One region of the Micromonospora sp. R77 genome, then DNA from elsewhere that is predicted to be linked to it. Evidence: riboswitches for the same ligand, from Rfam matches in the RefSeq annotation. Region 1 holds a riboswitch; each other region holds the start of a gene.

Region 1 (4,799 bases):
TCTACAGCGTCAACACGGTGAGCTGGTCGCTCTCCTGCGAGCTGTTCTTCTATCTCTGTCTGCCCTTCGCGCTGCCGGTGCTGCGCCGGCTGCGACCCGCCGCGCTGTGGGCGGTGGTGGTGGCCGCGCCGCTGCTGATCGTGGCGCTCTGGCCCGGGCAGCGGCTGGTGCCGGAGGAGAGCCGCTGGTGGTTCACCCAGGTCTTCCCGGTGGTGCGGTCGCTGGAGTTCTGGATGGGCGTGGCCGCCGCCGAGCTGATGCGGCGCGGCCGGTGGCGGGGACCGAACCTGACCCTGGCCAGCCTGATCTTCGTGACCACCTGGTTCGTGGCCGCCCAGTGGGTCCGCGCGGAGCTGTGGGCGGCGCTGCTGGCGGTGGCGTACCTCCTGGTCATCACGGCCGCGGCCGACGCGGACGTGCGGGGCCGGCGCACGCCGTGGCGGTCCCGGCCGATGGTCTGGCTCGGCGAGGTCTCCTTCGCCTTCTATCTCGTGCACGTCTTCGTGATGATGACGGCGCTGCGACTGACCGGGCACTGGGGCACCGGCCTGCCCGGCTGGTGGGGGCCGCTGGCGGTGCTCGGCTTCCTGGTGGTGAACCTGCTGCTCGCCGGTGCCCTGCACCGCTGGGTCGAGACCCCGATGATGCGCCGGCTCGGCCCGTCCCGCCGGCCCCGGCCGTCAGTCCCGGTCCAGCGGGCGCCGTCCGGCCCGGCCGTCCGCGCCCACCCGGCAGATCGAGTACGCCGGCCGGCGCGACCCGGCCTGACCGGAGCGCCCGGCCCGGCCGCAGCCCTGCCCGGCGGGCTGCCGGACCTCTGATCGACGTCGGCTCGGCGTGCCGGCGGCGGCCGGCCGTGCGCCGGCCGTCCACTACGAACCTGATGACGAAGATGAATCGGCGCGGACCGTCCACCCTGATCAGTGCCGCGATCGGGCCGGCGCGACACGCCCGGCGGCGGTGCGGGGCGGCGGCATCGGCGGTAGCGTGAAGGCGTGCTTCCGGTCGCGCTCACCTGTCCCGTGTGGTGGGTGGCGCGGTGGATCACCCGCATGCTCACCAGCCTGGCCGTGGCGGTCGCCTGCACCCTCGGCGCGACGGCGCTGCCCGCCCAGGCCGCGCCGCCCTGGACGGCCCCGGCCGGCGAGGCCGCCCTCGTCCGCCGCTGATGACTGGTCCGCCGCGGCACTACCGACCCGCTGGCTGCGGCCCACGCCGACCACCGTCACCGGTCACGCCGCCACCCACCCTGCGGGCTCCGGTCACGGCATCTTCCACACCGCCGGCCGGGTCGCGCCGCCACCCGCGCCGCCGGTTCCGGTCACGCCGTCGCGGCCACGGCCGACGCCGGTCGGGCGGTCGATGCCAGGGGCGGCTCCGGACAGGTGGTCACCGCCCCGGCCCGCGTCGGCCACTCGGCCACCGGCACGGCCGACTCCCGCCCGCCGCCGTCGGCGACCTGCCGGCCCGGGTGGCGGCTCGCGGGGCGCGCGCGCACCGGCCGTACCGGGCACCCCGCAGCACCTCGCGGGCGGGTCGGCACCGTCGGCCCTCGGCTCCCGCGCCCCGCCGGCCCGCTGACGTCGTGCGGGCGGTCGCCCGCGAGCACGCACCACCCGACCTCACCCCCGTATGCACCCGGCGGCACCCGTACCGGTCGTGCCCGTCTCCGGGTCCTGCGGACCTCTTCACCACATCCGCTCCGTGAGGTGCCGACCATGCAGACCGTTCTGTACCAGTTCCTGATCGAGGTCCCGGAGGCCGCCGCCATCTGGTCGGCCCTGCTCCTGCTCGCCCTGCTCCTGCTCGCGGTGCTGGTCGCCCGCCCCGAGCGGGACACCCCGACCGACGACGAGCCGGCCGTCGACCCGGCGGTGGCACAGGCGGCCCAACTGGCCGACCTGCGCCGCTACTGCCGACGAGGTGGCCGTCGCCGCCGCCGGGGCGGCGGAGAACGCCCGCCGGCACCGCGAGCGCTGGCTGGTCGCCCAGGCGGAGGTGGACCGGGCCTGGCGGACGTACGACGAGGCGGAGGTGGCCGCCCGACGCTCGCCGGTGCCGTACTGCCCGCGCCGCGCACCGCGCACCCCGGCCGAGTACGCGTCCCGGGAGCGCTGGCTGCACCACGCCGCGATGACGGCGCACTGGCGGGGCGACCTGACCGCCCGGCAACTCGCCGACGTGCTCGCCCACCGCAACGGGTGGGACCCGCGCCGGCACCCCGCCGAGCAGGAGATCGTGCTGGCCCGGGCGGTACGCGACGGCCGGTCGGCCGGGTACCGGGCCGCCGCCGAGCGGGAGCAGCGGGCGTGGCGGGACGCCGAACTGGCCGCCGAGTCGGCCCGTGCCCTGGCTGTGGAGGCGTACGCGGCGGCGGAGCGGCTGCGCCCCGGCATCGTCCCGGTACGCCGGTCCGAGGCGGTGACCCAGACCTTCGCCCCGGTCGGCGCGCCCGTCCCGCGGACCGCCCGGTGGCGGCCGGCGCGGGTTGGCTGAATTGTGACGTGAAACTGCCGGACCGGATCGCCCCGGAATCGAAAAACGGTCATCCGGGGCGTGGCGGTCCATGCCGTCCCAGGTTGCCGGGTCACCCGCTCCCCGTATGTCCGGTAATCGACCGCCGTTCCTTTCTCGGCTGCTCGTCCCATTGAGTGACGTCAGTGACCTGTCTGTTCCGGTCGGATCCGCAATGTTCGACGTTTACGCAGGTGGGAGCGCTTGGCAGGGCGCGTACCCGCCGGTAGTGTCGGCGCGTCCGGTGCGGTTTCCGATCGCAAGAGGCGACGCCGCGCCGACCCGCTCAATCGTGATCTTCTGCGAACCGGGGACCCATGCACATCCGGGGTGAATCCGCGGGCCACGGCCCGCGGTAGGGCGATCTTCCCGCCCGAATCCGTCAGCTAACCCGGTAGGCGGTGTCGGAAGGAGTTCCGTCTTCGTGCAGCACTCTGCCACCCCTCGACCACACCCCCTCCACGGCGCCGCGGTGCCGTCGCTCGCCCTGTCCGCGAGCTGATACCGGCATCCGCCCGCGCGCCCGACTGACCGGGCGCACCCCTTCCCCGCGGCCCACCCCGCCCACGGATCCGCTCCGTCGCGCGTGAGCATCTCCGCGCGCCGGGCCGGCGTGTGCCGCCCCCACCCCGTGGAGGAAGCCCCCTGTGAAGCACACCCTGAAGCGGCAGCTGCGGCGCCTCGCCACCGAACGTCGCTACCAGATCGTCGCCGGTTCGGCCGCCGCCCTGGTGCTGGCCTCCGGCACCGGCGCCCTGCTGGCGCACGGTGACGACGCCCCCGTCCGCCGGCAGAACACCGCCGCCGTGGCCGACCTGGCCCCGCAGCTCGGTGACGTCGCGGCCGGCACCCAGGCCCGGATCGCCGCCGTCCCGTCCGTCTCGCCCAGCGCTCCGGCGTCGCCCAGCGCCTCGCCCTCGGCGAAGCCGACCAGCGCCAGGCCGACCACGGCCAAGCCGGACCCGGACACCACCCGCAAGGCGGCACCGAAGCCGCCGTCGAAGAAGGTCCTCGACTACACCTACGAGGCACAGACCACGTACTACAACTGCGGCCCGGCTGCGGTGCGCAACGCGCTGAGCGCCGCCGGCATCGAGCGGACCCAGGACGAGCTGGCCGTCGCGCTGGGCACCACCGAGATGGGCACCAACTCGGCCGAGGACACCACCCGGGTGCTCAACCAGCAGGTCAAGGGCAACCCGTACCGGACCCGGATGATCGAGGGCAGCCCGAGCGCGGCGCAGACCGACCGGCTGCGGGCCGACGTGGTCGCGGCGGTCAGCAAGGGCCGGGCCGTGGTGGCCAACGTCGCCGGCGACGCCACCGACACCGACGGCGGCTGGCACTCCTTCCCGGGCGGCCACTACATCGCCGTGGTGGGCTACTCCGACGACGGCCGGACCGTGCGGATCGCCGACTCGGCGGACCCGTCGCTGCCGGCGTACTGGATCAGCACCGTCGAGCTGGCCAACTGGATGGCCACCCGCGGCTACTCCGCCTGATCAACCCCGTTCACCCGTCGGGCGTCGGCTCCTGGAGCCGGCGCCCGACGTCGTCGTCCCCCGGGCCCTCCCCTCGCCGGGTGTCGGATGTCCGCTCTCGCGCGTGGTGTCCGGCCGGTGGCACACTGCGGCGCATGACCGACGACACGGGTGCCCGGCACCTGCTGCTGCTGCACGGGATGGGTGCCACCGGCGAGGTGTGGCTGCCCTGGGCCCCGCTGCTGGAACAGCGCTGGGCGGGCCGGTGGCTCGCCCCCGACCTGGCCGGCCACGGCTGGTCGCCGCCGCTGCCCGCGTACACCTTCGCCGGCCTGGCCGGCGGGTGGCGGCCGACCTGCGGCCGGTCGCCGAGCGGCTGGTCCCCGCGACCGGCTGGTGGTGCTCGGGCACTCGCTCGGCGGGGTGGTGGGGCGCGCTGGCCGCGCGGAGCGTCGGCCTGCCGGTCGACGCGGTCGTCGGGCTCGGCATCAAGACGGTCTGGTCGCCCGCCGAGCTGGCGAAGGCCGCGGAGCTGGCGGCGCGGCCGGTGACCTGGTTCGCCACCCGGGACGAGGCGGCCCGCCGTTACCTGCGGGTGGCCGGCCTGACCGGGCTCTTCGCGCCGGAACACCCGGCGGTCGACGCCGGGCTGCGGCGCGAGGACGGCCGGTGGCGGCTGGCGATGGACCCGGCGGTCTTCGCCGTCGGTGAGCCGCACCTGCCGGCGCTGCTCGCCGCGACCGACGCGCCGGTGCTGCTGGCCCGCGGCGAGCACGACCCGATGGTCACCGACGCCCAGCTCAA
Region 2 (4,799 bases), 1.9 Mb from region 1:
CTTCCGTCGGGTCACCTGATCCCCTGCCGCGCACGAAGGCCCCCGCTCGATGCGAGCGGGGGCCTTCGTCGTCGGCGGGCGAACTACTGCGGTGCGCCGACCGCGGCCGGCAGGATCTGCACGTCGTCCAGGTTGGCGAACATCACCCGGTGGCCGAACTGGATCTGCACGTACCGGTTCGTGCCGCGGACCACCGTGCGGTCACCGGGGGCGGAGCCGTCGAAGGAGACCGCCCGGTAGTACTCGCCCGGCACGATCCCGCCGAGCGCGTACCGCTGCCCGGCCGCGAAGGTGTACTGCAGCGGTGAGATCGACTGGTACGGGATGGTGTCCGGGTACGCCTCCCGTTCCGGATAGGCCCGCCCGTACACCGGGATGCTGGCGCGGCCGGGCTTCGGGGTGACCACGAAGCCCTGGGCCCAGGTCGCCGTCGGCGCGGCGGCCGGGTTGAGGAACCAGGCCCGCTGGCCGAGGTACCAGATCGCCGTCCAGTCGCCCTGCACGCCGGCGAGGGCGTACGTCTGGCCGGCGGAGGCGCGGGCGCCGTGGTCGGAGATGTACATGGTGTCCGGCGTGCCGTTGGGCCGCAGGCCGCGGTCGTTGACCAGCGGCGCGTCCGGGCTCGGCGCGGTACGCAGGATGACCGACGAGGAGCCGCGCAGCGGGCACGGGGCGGCCGGCGGGGTGGGCTTCGGCACGCCGGGCGGCTGCTGGTTGCAGCCGGTGAAGGCGGGCTGGTTGGTGGCGTAGTCGGGGTCGATGGTGACCAGGCCGGTGTGGCTGGTGCCGGTACCCCGGAACGGCGCCTTCATCAGGTCGAAGTAGTGCGACCAGTCCCAGTAGGGCCCCGGGTCCCAGTGCATGCCGGCCACCGTCCCGGCGGTGGTGCCGGGGACGTTGTCGTGGCCGAGGATGTGCTGCCGGTCCAGCGGGATCTGGAACCGCAGCGCCAGGTGCCGGACCAGCTTCGCCGAGGCCCGGTACATCGCCTCGGTGTACCAGGTGCCGTGGCCGGCGAAGCCCTCGTGCTCGATGCCGATCGACTTGGCGTTGACGTACCAGTTGCCGGCGTGCCAGCCGACGTCCTTGGCCTTGATGTGCTGGGCGACGTAGCCGTCCACCGAGCGCAGCGTGTAGTGCCAGCCCAGGTAGGTCTTGGTCTGCACCAGCTTCACGCTCGGGCCGAAGTAGCCCTCGGTGTCGTGGATGACGATGTACTCGATCTTCTGCTGCGCCGGCCGCTCACCGAGGTCGTGGTTGCCGTAGTCGCCCGGGTTCGGGCCGTACTTCTCGTAGGGCGCGGGGATCCACTCGCAGGCGAGCCGCACCGGGCACTCCAGGCCGTCCGGCCGCTCGGCCCGGCGCAGCCCCAGCTTGTGCAGGCCGGACTCGTCGGGCGTCACCGACCGGGCGGCGAGGGTCACCCGCTGCCCGTCGTCGGTGGTCCGGCTGGCGCCGAGGCCGATCTGGTCGTACACCTCGTCGGCGAAGGCCGCCGCGGCGTCCTCGGTGTCCGCGCCGGAGTAGCGGGCCACCGCGCCGTACCAGGCCGCCGGGTCGCTGCCGGCGCCGACGGGCGCGGCCAGCTCCTTCTGGTACGACGCCAGCAGCGCCGCGCCGCCCCGGATGTTGGCGGCGGCGTCGTCCCGCAGCGTCTCCTCGGCCACCCCGGTGAGCGCGGCGGCGGTGTCGAGGGTCTGCAGGGACGCCGACGGCAGCAGGTCGCCGGTCGGCTCGGCCGCGGCGGCGGTGTCCACGGTCAGCGGCCGGGAGTCGTCGCCCCGGGGGTCCTCGTTCTCGTCGACGTGCGCGCCGGACGGGGTGGCGGCGACCTGCACGGCGTCGGTCAGGTGCATGGGCCCGTAGCCGCCGCTGGTGCTCGGCTGGCCGGGATGGGTGTCCCAGCGGGACTCGAGGTAGGAGACGCCGAGCAGGACGCTCTCCGGTACGCCGTACTCGGCGGCGGCGGTCGCGTACTGCTGCTGGCGGTCGGTGGGTTGGTCGGTCCCGGTGGTGGCCGGGTCGGCGGTGACCGGGCCGGCGGTGAGCAGGACGGTGGCCGCCGCCACGGCGCCGGCGAGCAGGATCCGTCGGCGTGGCGGGACGGGGGTGAGGTGCATGGAACCTCCAGGTTCGATGGGGGTCACTGCGTGCCCACCCTCGCCCCCGGTACCGCTTCAGGTCAATACCTTCCGGTTAAATGATGTTGCCTGAAAGATTTCTTCACGAACCGCGATCCGGCGCCCTCAACAGGTACGGAGTGTCACGGCGTCGCGGGTTGCGGATCGATAACGGCCATCTCTACTCTGGTCAATCGTCGACCGGAAACTGGACCGTCCATCCCGGGCGGTCACGGTCGGACACCGCCGAGTCGCCTCCGGGCGAGCCGGGGACCCAGGTAACCGGGGTGAATCCGCAGCACTGCGGTAGGGCGGCTCCCTTCCCGCCCGAACCCGTCAGCTAACCCGGTAGGCGGTCACGCAGAAGGAGTACGGAAGCCCGGTGGCACACCATGCCCCGCGGCGACCGTCGGTCCGGTCGGTCGACCGGATGACGGCTGCGCCGCGCCCACGCTGGTCCCGCTTCACCACCCTCCTCGCCGCCCTGGCCGGCACCGCCGTCATCCTGACCGGCGGCGCCACGGCGGCCCACGCCGAACCCTCGGTCACCGAGATCGAACGCCAGATCGACCAGGACTGGGAGAAGCTCGAACCGATCATCGAGCAGTACAACGCCACCAGTCAGGACCTCGCGGTCAAGAGCCGGCAGGCCGACGCCCTCGCCAAGCAGATCGCCCCGCTCCAGCTCCAGGTCGACCTCGCCATGGGGCAGGTCAGCGGGCTGGCCGCCGAGGCGTACAAGGGGCAGAACGTCTCCACGGTGAACGCGCTGCTGGGCAGCCGCTCGCCGGGCGACGTGCTGGCCGGCCTCGAACTGCTCGACCGCTTCGCACACCGCCAGCAGCAGGAGGTGCGGTCGGTCGTCGACCTGCGCGACCAGCTAACCGCGAAGAAGAAGCCGCTGGACGAGATGGTGACCCAGCTGACCCGGACCAAGGCCCAGCTGGCGGCGAAGAAGCAGCAGATCAACGCCGAGATCGCCCGCCTCGGCAAGCTCCGGCTCAAGGTGTACGGCAGCGGCGGCGGCGGTCCGCTGCGGCCCGCGCCGTGCCCGTCCGGCTACCCGGGTGGCCCCGCCGGGGTCGCCGTCAAGTTCGCCTGCGCCCAGATCGGCAAGATCTATGTCTGGGGCGCCGCCGGCCCGGACCACTTCGACTGCTCCGGTCTGACCATGGCCGCCTGGGACAAGGCGGGTGTCTCGCTGCCGCACAACGCCCGGCAGCAGCACGACGTCACCCGACGGGTCAGCCGCAGCGAGCTGCGCCCCGGTGACCTGGTCTTCTACTACAGCGACCTGCACCACGTCGGCATGTACGTCGGCGACGGCTGGGTGGTCCACGCCTCCCAGTCCGGCAAGCCCATCACCATGAAGCGCGTCGACGACGGCCAGATCAACAGCTACGGCCGTCCCGGCTGACGGTGAAAGGAGGGGCCCCTTCTTAACGCCTCAGGTAGAGGAAGGGGCCCCTGTTAACACTCGGCTGGCCGGTCAGCGGGTCGGCCAGGTGCGCCAGTTCTGCCAGGCGCGGCTCGGGGTGGGGCCGCGCTGCCCCTGGTAGCGCGAGCCGTAGACGACCGAGCCGTACGGGTGCTCGGCCGGCGAGGAGAGCCGGAAGATGCAGAGCTGGCCGATCTTCATGCCCGGCCAGAGCGTGATCGGCAGGTTCGCCACGTTGGACAGCTCCAGCGTGACGTGCCCGGAGAAGCCCGGGTCGATGAAGCCGGCGGTGGAGTGGGTGAGCAGCCCGAGCCGGCCCAGGCTGGACTTGCCCTCCAGGCGGCCGGCGAGCTGGTCGCCCAGCGAGATCACCTCGAGCGTGGAGGCGAGCACGAACTCGCCCGGGTGCAGCACGAACGGCTCGCCGTCGGGCACCTCGACCATCGAGGTCAGGTCGTCCTGCTGCATGGCCGGATCGATGTGGGTGTAGAGGTGGTTGTTGAACACCCGGAAGAGCTTGTCCAGGCGTACGTCGATGCTGGACGGCTGCACCAGCGTGGGCTCGAAGGGCTCCAGCGCGAGGGTGCCCGCCTTGATCTCGGAGACCAGGTCACGGTCGGAGAGCAGCATCGGAACACCATAGCGACCGATACGGGCGAGCTGCGTGTCGGACTGCGCGTTAGTACGTGTGTTCGATAGAATGTCGGCATGGCTTCCTGGTCCGAATTCGCCGCCGACGAGCCCCGCCTCGCCGACGAGATCCGCCTCCTCATGCAGCAGTACGGGCCGGGTTTCGGCTATCTCGCCACGGTCCGCGCCGACGGTGGGCCCCGGGTCCACCCGGTTTCCCCGGTCATCACCGACGACGGGCTCTACTGCTTCGTCGTCGACTCGCCCAAACGCCGCGACCTGGAGCGCGACGGCCGCTACGCGCTGCACTCCTTCCCGCCGGAGGAGAGCGACGACGAGGCCTACGTGGCGGGACGCGCGCGCCCGGTGACTGACCCGGCGCGGGTGGCACGGCTGGCCGAGCTCGGTCGGGCCGCACCCCAGGTCGACTGGCGGCTGTTCGAGTTCACCGTCGACGTGGCGATGCTGACCCGCCGCGACCAGGGCGGATTCCGTCCGGCCGAGGCGCGACCGGCGGTGCAGGTCTGGCTCGACCCCCGGGGCACTGCGACGGCGTCCCCGATCACCGCCGCCGGTGAGAGCCTGCGCGGCCGGCACGGCTTCGACACCCG
Region 3 (4,799 bases), 1.5 Mb from region 1:
GCGACCGCCTCGGCGACCGGCCGGGCGTCACCGGTGATCATGGCGATGGTCCGGACGCCCTGCGCCCGCAGCTCGGCGATCGCCTCCCGGGCCTCGGGGCGTACCTCGTCGGCGAGGGCGAGCGCGCCCAGCACGGTGTCCGGCAGGCGGACCAGGTGCAGCACGGCCGACCCCCGCTCCGCCCAGCGCCCGGTGACCCGGGCGAGGTCGTCCGGCAGTCGTACGCCCAGCTCGCGCAGGAGGGCCGGGCCACCGACGGCGTACTCGGCGCCCTCGACGGTGGCCTGCACGCCGCGGCCCGGCAGCGACCGGAAGCCGCTCGCTCGCCCGGGCCGGCCCGCCGGCCGACCCGGCGGCGGCGACAATCGCCCGGGCGAGCGGGTGCTCGCTGTCCGCCTCCACCCCGGCGGCCAGCCGCACCACCTCCGGCCCGGCCACACCGGCCGTCCCGGCCACCTCGGTGACGACGTGCCGGCCCCGGGTCAGCGTGCCGGTCTTGTCGAAGAGCACCGCGTCGACCAGGCGCATCCGCTCCAGGGCCAGCCGGTCGCGGACCAGGATGCCGGAGCGGGCCGCCAGGGCGGTGGAGAGGGCGATCACCAGCGGGATGGCGAGGCCGAGCGCGTGCGGGCAGGCGATCACCAGCACGCTCACCGTCCGCACCACCGCCTCGCCGACGTTGCCGAGCAGGCTCCAGACCAGCACGGTGACCACGGCGGTGCCGACGGCGACATAGAACAGCCACGCCGCGAAGCGGTCGGCGAGCACCTGCGCCCGTCCGCCGGCCTGCTGCGCCTGGGCGACCAGCCGCTGGATCCCGGCCAGCGTGGTCTCCTCGCCGAGCGCCTCCACCCGGACCCGGATCGCCGAGTCGGTGGCGACGGTGCCCGCCACCACCCGATCCCCGACCGACCGGGCAACCGGACGGGACTCCCCGGTGATCATGGATTCGTCCAGCTCGGCGCCGCCGTCGACGATCCGTCCGTCGGCCGGCACCCGGCCGCCGGGGCGGACCAGCACCACGTCGTCGAGCCGCAGCTGCGCGATCGGCACCCGTTCGGTGCCCCCGTCGGGCCGTACCCGCTCGGCGTCGTCGGGCAGCAGCGCGGCCAACGCGGCCAGCGCCCCCCGGGCCTGCCCGACGGCCTTCATCTCCTGCCAGTGGCCGAGCAGCATGATGGTCACCAGGGCCGCCAGCTCCCACCAGAAGTCCAGGTCGAACGCGCCCAGGCTGGTGGCCAGCGACGCACCGTACGCGACGGTGATGGCCATCCCGATCAGCAGCATCATCCCCGGGGCGCGGTCCCGCACCTCGCGGACCGCCCCGACCAGGAACGGCCAGCCGCCCCACCAGAACACCACCGAGCCGAGCACCGGCCCGACCAACGACCGGCCAGGGAACTCCAGCGAGTAGCCGAACCAGTCCATCACCATGTGGCTGGTCAGCACCACCGGCACGGTCAGCACCAGGCAGAGCCAGAAGCGTCTCCGGAACATCTCCGGGTCGTGCCCGGCGTGCTTGTCGTGCCCGCCCGCCCCGCCGTGGCCACCCGCCTGCCCGGCGTGGCCGGTCGAGTACCCGGCGTGACCGGTCGCCTGCCCGTGCTCCGTCATGCCTTCACCATGCCGCCCGCCGCCGCGTCGGGTGGCCGGACGCCCCGAGGAGTACGGAGGTCGGATGGTGACACTGCGCAGCGTGACGGCCGGTGTTAAACGCGATGCTGGTCACGCTGGGTCGCAGCGAAATACCGCGTTTGGTGGGCTTCAGGACGTAGCTGCCCGGGAGTGCTCTCGGGTAACCTCGCTGCCGGTCACCGCCGAAGGCGCGCACCGGCGCCTGCGGTGCCGCCGCCCAATCGCCGCACGGCGAACCGGGGAACCAGGTACATGGGGTGAATCCGCGCGAGCGGTAGGGGCCACTTCCGTCCCGAACCCGTCAGCTAACCCGGTCGGCGGTCGACGGAAGGGAACACTGTGACGGCACCCCTGCGCCGCTGGTTGACACCCGTGGTGGCCGTGCTCGCCGCCTTCGCTGTCGTGGCCGGCCCCACCCCGGCGACGGCCGCCCCGACCACCCCCGCCCCCTCGGGGCACGAGGAGGACGACGAGCCGGCGCTGATCACCGACGTGATCGACGCGGCCAACCGGGGCTACATCCAGGCGAAGGCGAAGCTGGCCAAGTCCGAGGAGCGGCAGCGCCAGCTCGCCGCCGAGGAACGCCGGGCCAAGGACGAGCTGGAGGCCCTGAAGCCCCAGGTGGCGCAGATCGCCGCGCAGTCGTACCGGACCGGCCGGATCGGCGCGATGGCCATGCTGCTGGAGAGCAACGCGCCGGACTCGTTCGTGAAGCGGGCCGCCGCGCTGGACGAGCTGAACATGGTCAACGAGCAGAAGCTCGCCGACGTCAGTGCGGTGCGCAACCGCGCCGAGCAGGCCCGGCTGGCGGTCGAGGCCGAGGTACGCGAGCAGGCGAAGCTGACCAACGAGATGGCCCGCAAGAAGAACGAGGCGGAGAAGTCGCTCGCCCTGGTCGGCGGGCTGGGCTTCACCGGTGGTCTGGTCTCGGCCACCTCCCCGGTCGCCCGGGTCGCCCCCGGTCGCGGCTCCGACGGTGACTGGCGTCCGGAGTCGTGCAGCGAGAACGATCCGACCACCTCCGGCTGCATCACCCCGCGCACGCTGCACGCGTACAAGGAGGTCAAGCGGGCCGGCTTCAACCGCTTCGTCGGCTGCTACCGGCCGGGTGGGCCGTGGGAGCACCCGAAGGGCCGGGCCTGCGACTGGTCGTTGCAGAACAGCGGCTTCTCCCCCTGGCACAACAACGACACCCGCCGGTACGGCAACAACCTCGCCGCCTTCCTGATTCGCAACGCCGACCGGCTCGGCATCTACTACGTGATCTGGAACCGGCAGATCTGGTTCCCGGCGACGGGGTGGAAGTCCTACAGCGGCCCGTCCAACCACACCGACCACGTACACATGTCGTTGCTCTGAGCCGGCGACGTACGACGAAGGGGCCGTCCCCGCGATCACGCGGGGCGGCCCCTTCGTTCTGGTCCGAGGGCGCTCAGCCGGTGACGGCGGGAGCGGTCCGGTCCGTCGCGGTCTGCTCGCCCGCCGGCACGGTGGTCACCGTGCGCACCTCGCCGGCGCTCAGCCGGTACGACATGCCGACCACCGCGCACCGCCCGGCGGTGACCCGCTCGGCCAGCACGGTGGAGTTCGCCAGCAGCGCCTCGACGGTCTGCGCGATGTGGATGTCGACGATCCCGTCGATGGTGGTGACGCCCTGCTCGGCGGCCCGCTGCAGGCTCGGCACGACGGCGTCGACCACCGCCCCGAGGTGGCCGGCCGGCGGCGTGCCGGTGGTCGCCACGTCCCTGGCGGCCTGCACGGCGCCGCACGAGTCGTGGCCGAGCACCACGATCAGCGGGGTGCCGAGCACGGTCACCGCGTACTCGACGCTGCCGAGCACCTCGGGGCCGACCGTGTGGCCGGCCGTCCGGACCACGAAGAGGTCACCGAGGCCACGGTCGAAAATGATCTCGGCGGCGAGCCGGGAGTCCGAGCACCCGACGATCACCGCGAACGGGTGCTGCCCGTCGGCGACCGCCGTCCGGTGGTCGGCGTCCTGGTTGGGGTGGCGCGGCGCGCCGCCGACGAATCGCCGGTTGCCCGCGTACAGCTCGGCGAGCGCCTGCTCCGGAGTGTTCGGGGTCATCCCCACCTCGTCCCTGGCACGAAAACGACCTGGTCAGCCCGGCCGGCGACGGAGGCGGCCTCGCCTCCACCGTCACACGCAGCGAAAGATACGTCAAGATTTACGTGATCCACATTTCACGCGTCGGAAATCCCTTGACCCTCAGTGGTCACGCGCGTGCCGAAGGCACCGTCGGGCCGAGGCCCGCACCCGGAACCACGAGGAGGGCCCTACCATGTCCGACATGGCGACGACAGCAGGCGAGAACGGGAGCAGCCGGAACTGGACGTTCCTCACCAACCACGGGCACGTGCTGCTCGCCATCGCGCGTAACCCCACCGCCCGGCTGCGCGACGTCGCCGACGAGGTCGGCGTGACCGAGCGGGCCGCCCAGGCGATCGTCGCCGACCTGGAGGCCGACGGCTATCTGCACCGCACCCGGGTCGGCCGGCGCAACGAGTACACGGTGAACCCGAGCGGGCACTTCCGGCACCCGGCCGAGGCGGCCCAGCGGATCGGCGCCCTGCTGGCGCTCTTCACCGACGAGCCGGCGGGCGACTCCACCAGCAGCTGAGACCGCCGGGGCGGGCAGCATCCGCACCCCGGCGCGCACCCGCACACCCAGGTATACGTACTAGGTATACCTCATGTGTATAGTCCCCGGCATGTCGATCGGTCACACCTTTCTCGGCCTGTTGGAGTCGAGCCCCCGCCACGGGTACGACCTCAAACGGGCGTACGACGAGCGGTTCGGGCAGGCCCGCCCGCTCCCCTTCGGCCAGGTCTACGCGACGCTGTCCCGGCTGCTGCGCAACGGCCTGGTGGAGGTCGAGTCGGTCGAGCCGGGCGAAGGCCCGGAACGCAAGCGGTACGCGATCACCGACGCCGGGATCACCGACGTCCAGCAGTGGCTGTCCCAGCCGGAGAAACCCGAGCCCTACCTGCAGAGCACCCTCTACACCAAGGTGGTGCTCGCCCTGCTGACCGGTCGCCCGGCGGCCGACCTGCTGGACACCCAGCGCGCCGAGCACCTGCGGCTGATGCGTGAGCTCACCCGCCGCAAGACCCGCGGCGACCTCGCCGACCAGCTGATCTGCGA
Region 4 (4,799 bases), 3.6 Mb from region 1:
CGCCCGGGAACGTCCGGAGGACTACCGGGAGTACGCCCACGTGGTGGTCGACGAGGCGCAGGACGTGTCGCCGATGCAGTGGCGGATGGTCGGCCGGCGGGGCCGGTTGGCGTCCTGGACGGTGGTGGGCGACCCGGCGCAGACCGCCTGGACGGGTGACCCGGAGGAGCTGACCCGGGCGCGGGACCAGGCGTTGGGGCGGCGACGCCGGCACCAGTTCACGTTGACCACCAACTACCGCAACTCGGCGGAGATCTTCGCGGTGGCGGCGGCGGAGATCCGCCGGCTGTACCCGGACCTGCCGCTGCCCACGGCGGTCCGGTCCACCGGGGTCGAACCGGTCGAGCGGACCGTGCCGGCCGCCGCGCTGCCGGCCGCGACGGTCGAGGCGGCGGGCGCGCTGCTGGCCGAGGTGGAGGGAACGGTCGGCGTGATCACGCCGGTGCCGCGCCGGGACGAGGTGGCCGGCTGGCTGGGCGACCTGGGCGGCTCCCGGCTCCAGGTGGTGACCAGCCTCCAGGCCAAGGGCATGGAGTACGACGGCGTGGTGCTGGTCGCGCCGGGCGAGATCCGGGCGGACCCGGGGTCGGGGGTACGGACGCTCTACGTGGCGCTGTCCCGGGCCACCCAGCGGCTGACCACGATCGACCCGACGGGCTGAGTCGCCCCACCGGCAGTTGTGGCGGCGGTTGCCGGACGTTCACTTGCACACATAGCAATGTGAACATAGATTGGGTCGGGCTCGGCCGAGGGACGGAGGGTGTGGGAGTGGGCGCAGGTCACGACCACAGCGGCGCGATCACCAACGCCGCGCACCGGCACCGGGGCCGGCTCTGGGCCGCGTTCGGGGTCCTCGCCGCACTGATGGTGGTCGAGGCGGTCGCCGCGTTCGCCACCGGCTCGCTGGCGCTGCTCTCCGACGCCGGGCACATGTTCACCGACGTGCTGGGCATCGGCATGGCGCTCGCCGCGATCACCGCCACCCGGCGCGCCGACACCGACCCGCAGCGCACCTTCGGGCTCTATCGGCTGGAGGTGCTGGCCGCCCTCGCCAACGCCGTGCTGCTCGGCGGGGTCGCGGTCTACGTGCTGGTCGAGGCGGTCCGCCGGTTCGGCTCGCCACCCGAGGTGCTGGCCGGGCCGATGCTCGCCGTGGCGGCGCTCGGCCTGCTCGCCAACCTGGTCGCCTTCGCCCTGCTGCGGGCCGGGGCGCAGGAGAGCATCAACCTGCGCGGGGCCTACCTGGAGGTGCTGGGCGACCTGCTCGGCTCGCTCGGCGTGATCGGGGCCGCGCTGGTCATCGCGCTCACCGACTGGTGGTGGGCGGACCCGGTGGTGGCGGTCGCCATCGGCGTGTTCATCCTGCCGCGTACCTGGCGGCTGGGCCGGGCGGCGGTCCGCATCCTGGTCCAGGCCGCCCCGGAGCACCTCCAGGTGACCGCGGTGCACGACCGGCTCGCCGCGGTCCCCGGCGTGGCCGAGGTGCACGACCTGCACGTCTGGACGCTGACCTCGGGCATGGAGGTGGCCTCCGCGCACCTGACCATGACCCCGGGGGCCGAGGTGGGCGACGTGCTGGCGGCGGCGCGTACGGCGTTGCACGAGGACTTCCACATCGATCACGCCACGTTGCAGATCGAACCCGGAGCGTCGGCCGGGGCCTGTGGTGCGGTGGAGTGGTAATTAGCACACGCTTAAATCTCTGTGGTTATTGTGGTGCTATGCCGGTTTTGGCTCGTTCGAGCAGGGCCGCGTACCGAGCCTGCCCGGCATCACGCCGGTAGGCTCGACCGCGGCCTCCGCCGGGCGGCGCCCTCCGGCGCCTGCGGTGGCCGCCGCCTAATCGCCGCAGGGCGAGCCGGGGAACCATGTTCGTGGGGTGCATCCGCGTCAGCGGTAGGGATCTTCCGTCCCGAACCCGTCAGCTAACCCGGTCGGCGGCTGACGGAAGGACATGTGCATGCCATCAGTGGCACCAGTACGACGGACGGCCGCGCGGCTGGCGGCCCTGCTCGTCGCGACGCTCGCCCTCGGCGTCGCGGTCGCGCCGGTCTCCCCCGCGGGGGCCGCCCCGCTGCGCGTCGCCGCCCCCGGCGACGACGAGGGCGGCACCCCGGCGCTGCGCGCCCAACTCGACGCGGCCAGCAAGGGCTGGCTGGAGGCGAAGGCCGCGCTGGCCCGCTCGGTCAAGCGGCAGCAGCAGCTCAACGCGCAGCTCACGACCGTCGAGGCGGAGCTGGCCAACCGGGACGCCAACGTCGGTGAGATCGCCGGGGTGGCGTACCGGACCGGGCGGCTCAGCGCGGCGTCGGCGCTGCTCAACAGCAGCAGCCCGGACGGCTTCATGGACCGTGCGGCGGCGTTGGACCAGGTCGCCGCGCACGAGGACCGGGCGCTGCGCGAACTGATCCAGACCCGCGACGAGGCCACCCGCACCCGGACCGCGCTCGGCATCGAGATCCAGGAGCAGCGCAAGCAGGTCTCGGTGATGGACAAGCGCAAGCAGCAGGCCGAACGCGCCCTCGAGGTGGCGAACGACAAGGCCGAGAGCGCCCGCGACGCCGACAGCGGCAGCACCGGCAACCGGGGCACGTCCAACGCCGACGCCACCCCGGCACCGCGCAACTCGGACGGCTCCTGGCCGCCCGAGTCGTGCAGCGTGGACGACCCGACCCCGGCCGACGGCTGCATCACCCCGCGCACCCTGCACGCGCTCCGGCAGGCCCAGGCGGCCGGCTTCAAGCGGTACGTCTCCTGCCACCGGCCGAGCGGGTCGGGTGAGCACCCGAAGGGCCGGGCCTGCGACTTCGCCGCGCAGACCGACGGCTTCGGCGGCGTCGCCTCCGGCGGGGACCGGACGTACGGCGACAACCTGTCGGCGTACTTCATCCGCAACGCCGACCCGCTGGCGGTGCTCTACGTGATCTGGTTCAAGCGGATCTGGCTGCCGAGCAGCGGTTGGAAGGCGTACAGCGGCGGCAACGGCGACCCGTCCAGCGACCACACCAACCACGTGCACCTGTCCGTCTACTGACCCCGGCCGCCGGCCTGCCCGAGGTGGGGCGGGCCGGCGGCTACGTCCCGGGACGTACCCCGGATGTCGCCGCCGGGCCCACGACGACGCGCTCCGCACGGGCGAGCATCGGGGCATGAGGCGACTCTCCCCGACCGCCCGCAAGGCCCTGCTGACCCTGCACCTGGTCACCTCGCTGGGCTGGCTCGGCGCGGACCTGGCGCTGCTCACCCTGGGGATCGCCGGGCTGCGCGGCGCCGCACCGGAGGCGGTCTATCCAACCGCCGGGCTGGTGGTCACCTGGCTCTTCGCGCCGCTGAGCGTGCTGGTCTGGCTGGTCGGCGTGGCCGGCGCGCTGCTCACCCCGTGGGGACTGCTGCGCTGGCGCTGGGTGCTGGTGAAGTTCGCCCTCACCACGGTCATGCTCGGCCTGGTCCTGCTGCTGCTCACCCCCAGGGTGCGGCGGCTCGGGGAGCTGGGGGCGGCGGCGTCGGACCACCTGCGGGCGGACCTGGTGATCGCCCCGACCGTCTCCAGCACGCTGCTGGTCGTGGCAACCGTGCTCTCCACCTACAAGCCGTGGGGGCGGCTGCGCCGGCCCGCGCCTCGGCCGGTCGCCGCCGGCCGGCGCGGCTGAGGTCAGGCGGGGCCGTCCGGACCACGGTCGAGCACCGCGCCGAGCCGGCTGGCCAGCCCGAGGTGGGCCGCCCGGGCCTGCCGGAAGGCGTAGCCGAAGAGCGGTGCCGGTGCGGTCAGCGTGATCTCGACGTCGATCCGGACCACGCCGCCCGGCTCGTCGCGCAGCCGGGTGTGGTTGCGCACCGTGGTGGCCGGTCGTTGCCGGGCCACCGTCACCACCTCGTCGTCGGTGGCGATCAGCACGTCGGCCTGGTAGGTCACCGGGAAGCGCAGCGGGCCGACCGCCAGCCGGTCGGTGATCGCGTAGCTGGCCAGCACGCCCGGACGGGGCGCCAGCCGGCGGACGCCGACGATCAGCGGGTGCAGCTCCGCCTGCCGGGACGGATCGGCGAGCAACGCCACCGCCTCCGCCCGGGAGCAGCGCGCCTGGACGGTGTAGCTGAACGTGTCCCGCCTGCCCACACCGTCTCCTCACCGTGGCCGGTCCGCACGATCGTCCCGTACGCCGGGCGGGCTGGCAACGGCCGGACGGTCTCCCGCCGGACGGGTGGCGCGGGCGCTCAGGCGCCGGGCAGCACCTCGCGGGTGGCGAGGCCGGCGAGGTAGGGCTCCGGGGCGCCGAAGAGACCGAGCAGCCCGGTGACCCAGAGCTGCCGGTGCACGAACCGGCTGGGCTCGGTGACGACCAGCTTCACGCCGCTGACCTCAGCGGTCTGGAAGCCGGCCACCATGGCGCTGATCCCGACGGAGTCGATGAAGGTGACCAGCCGCATGTTCAGCTCGATCCGGGAGGGACGGCCCTTGGCGAGCACCTCGGCGATCGCTTCGCGCACCTCGTACGCGGTGTCGACGTCGATCTCCCCGCGCGGGGCGATCTCGATGACACCACCCGACAGAACCGACTTCACGATCGACAGGCTCACGCGAGCACCTCCACTCGCCCGTATCGGGCGCCTCATCAGTACGCGGGCCGCGACCGAGAGTATTCCTCCGACGGCCTCGGTCGCCACCCCTCGGGATGAGCAATTCGCGGACTGGGCACAACGGGCGTGCCGTATCCGGACCTTCCGGACTGCAATTTTCCCGCTGGCAGCTTTCCACTCTGCCACGACGGACCGGGTTCGGTCGATCCGCCGGACCAGGGTAG

The links. A riboswitch is a leader RNA that binds a small molecule or an ion and turns the genes downstream of it on or off. The one in region 1 is predicted to bind cyclic di-AMP.
Region 2: it holds a riboswitch for cyclic di-AMP, as region 1 does, so the genes downstream of both, MRQ36_RS13370 (NlpC/P60 family protein) here and MRQ36_RS22635 (C39 family peptidase) in region 1, are expected to answer to the same signal.
Region 3: it holds a riboswitch for cyclic di-AMP, as region 1 does, so the genes downstream of both, MRQ36_RS15595 (hypothetical protein) here and MRQ36_RS22635 (C39 family peptidase) in region 1, are expected to answer to the same signal.
Region 4: it holds a riboswitch for cyclic di-AMP, as region 1 does, so the genes downstream of both, MRQ36_RS05365 (hypothetical protein) here and MRQ36_RS22635 (C39 family peptidase) in region 1, are expected to answer to the same signal.

What each region holds. Positions count from the first base shown of each region.
Region 1 covers NZ_JALDST010000001.1:4,794,607-4,799,405, forward strand. The annotation lists gene MRQ36_RS22615 (acyltransferase) at 1-821, shown strand, start outside; gene MRQ36_RS22620 (hypothetical protein) at 996-1,169, shown strand; gene MRQ36_RS22625 (hypothetical protein) at 1,689-1,892, opposite strand; gene MRQ36_RS22630 (hypothetical protein) at 1,924-2,496, shown strand; cyclic di-AMP (ydaO/yuaA leader) riboswitch at 2,788-2,930, shown strand; gene MRQ36_RS22635 (C39 family peptidase) at 3,162-4,016, shown strand; gene MRQ36_RS22640 (alpha/beta fold hydrolase) at 4,216-4,799, shown strand, end outside.
Region 2 covers NZ_JALDST010000001.1:2,890,833-2,895,631, forward strand. The annotation lists gene MRQ36_RS13360 (C40 family peptidase) at 1-19, shown strand, start outside; gene MRQ36_RS13365 (N-acetylmuramoyl-L-alanine amidase) at 84-2,120, opposite strand; cyclic di-AMP (ydaO/yuaA leader) riboswitch at 2,355-2,491, shown strand; gene MRQ36_RS13370 (NlpC/P60 family protein) at 2,551-3,537, shown strand; gene dcd (dCTP deaminase) at 3,610-4,188, opposite strand; gene MRQ36_RS13380 (pyridoxamine 5'-phosphate oxidase family protein) at 4,267-4,799, shown strand, end outside.
Region 3 covers NZ_JALDST010000001.1:3,324,997-3,329,795, reverse strand. The annotation lists gene MRQ36_RS34455 (HAD-IC family P-type ATPase) at 1-290, opposite strand, end outside; partial or broken gene MRQ36_RS34450 (HAD-IC family P-type ATPase) at 382-1,152, opposite strand; cyclic di-AMP (ydaO/yuaA leader) riboswitch at 1,840-1,970, shown strand; gene MRQ36_RS15595 (hypothetical protein) at 1,975-2,994, shown strand; gene MRQ36_RS15590 (carbonic anhydrase) at 3,068-3,721, opposite strand; gene MRQ36_RS15585 (MarR family winged helix-turn-helix transcriptional regulator) at 3,936-4,274, shown strand; gene MRQ36_RS15580 (PadR family transcriptional regulator) at 4,366-4,799, shown strand, end outside.
Region 4 covers NZ_JALDST010000001.1:1,208,837-1,213,635, forward strand. The annotation lists gene MRQ36_RS05355 (AAA family ATPase) at 1-661, shown strand, start outside; gene MRQ36_RS05360 (cation diffusion facilitator family transporter) at 769-1,683, shown strand; cyclic di-AMP (ydaO/yuaA leader) riboswitch at 1,827-1,956, shown strand; gene MRQ36_RS05365 (hypothetical protein) at 1,961-3,034, shown strand; gene MRQ36_RS05370 (hypothetical protein) at 3,150-3,650, shown strand; gene MRQ36_RS05375 (SRPBCC family protein) at 3,653-4,114, opposite strand; gene MRQ36_RS05380 (STAS domain-containing protein) at 4,213-4,575, opposite strand.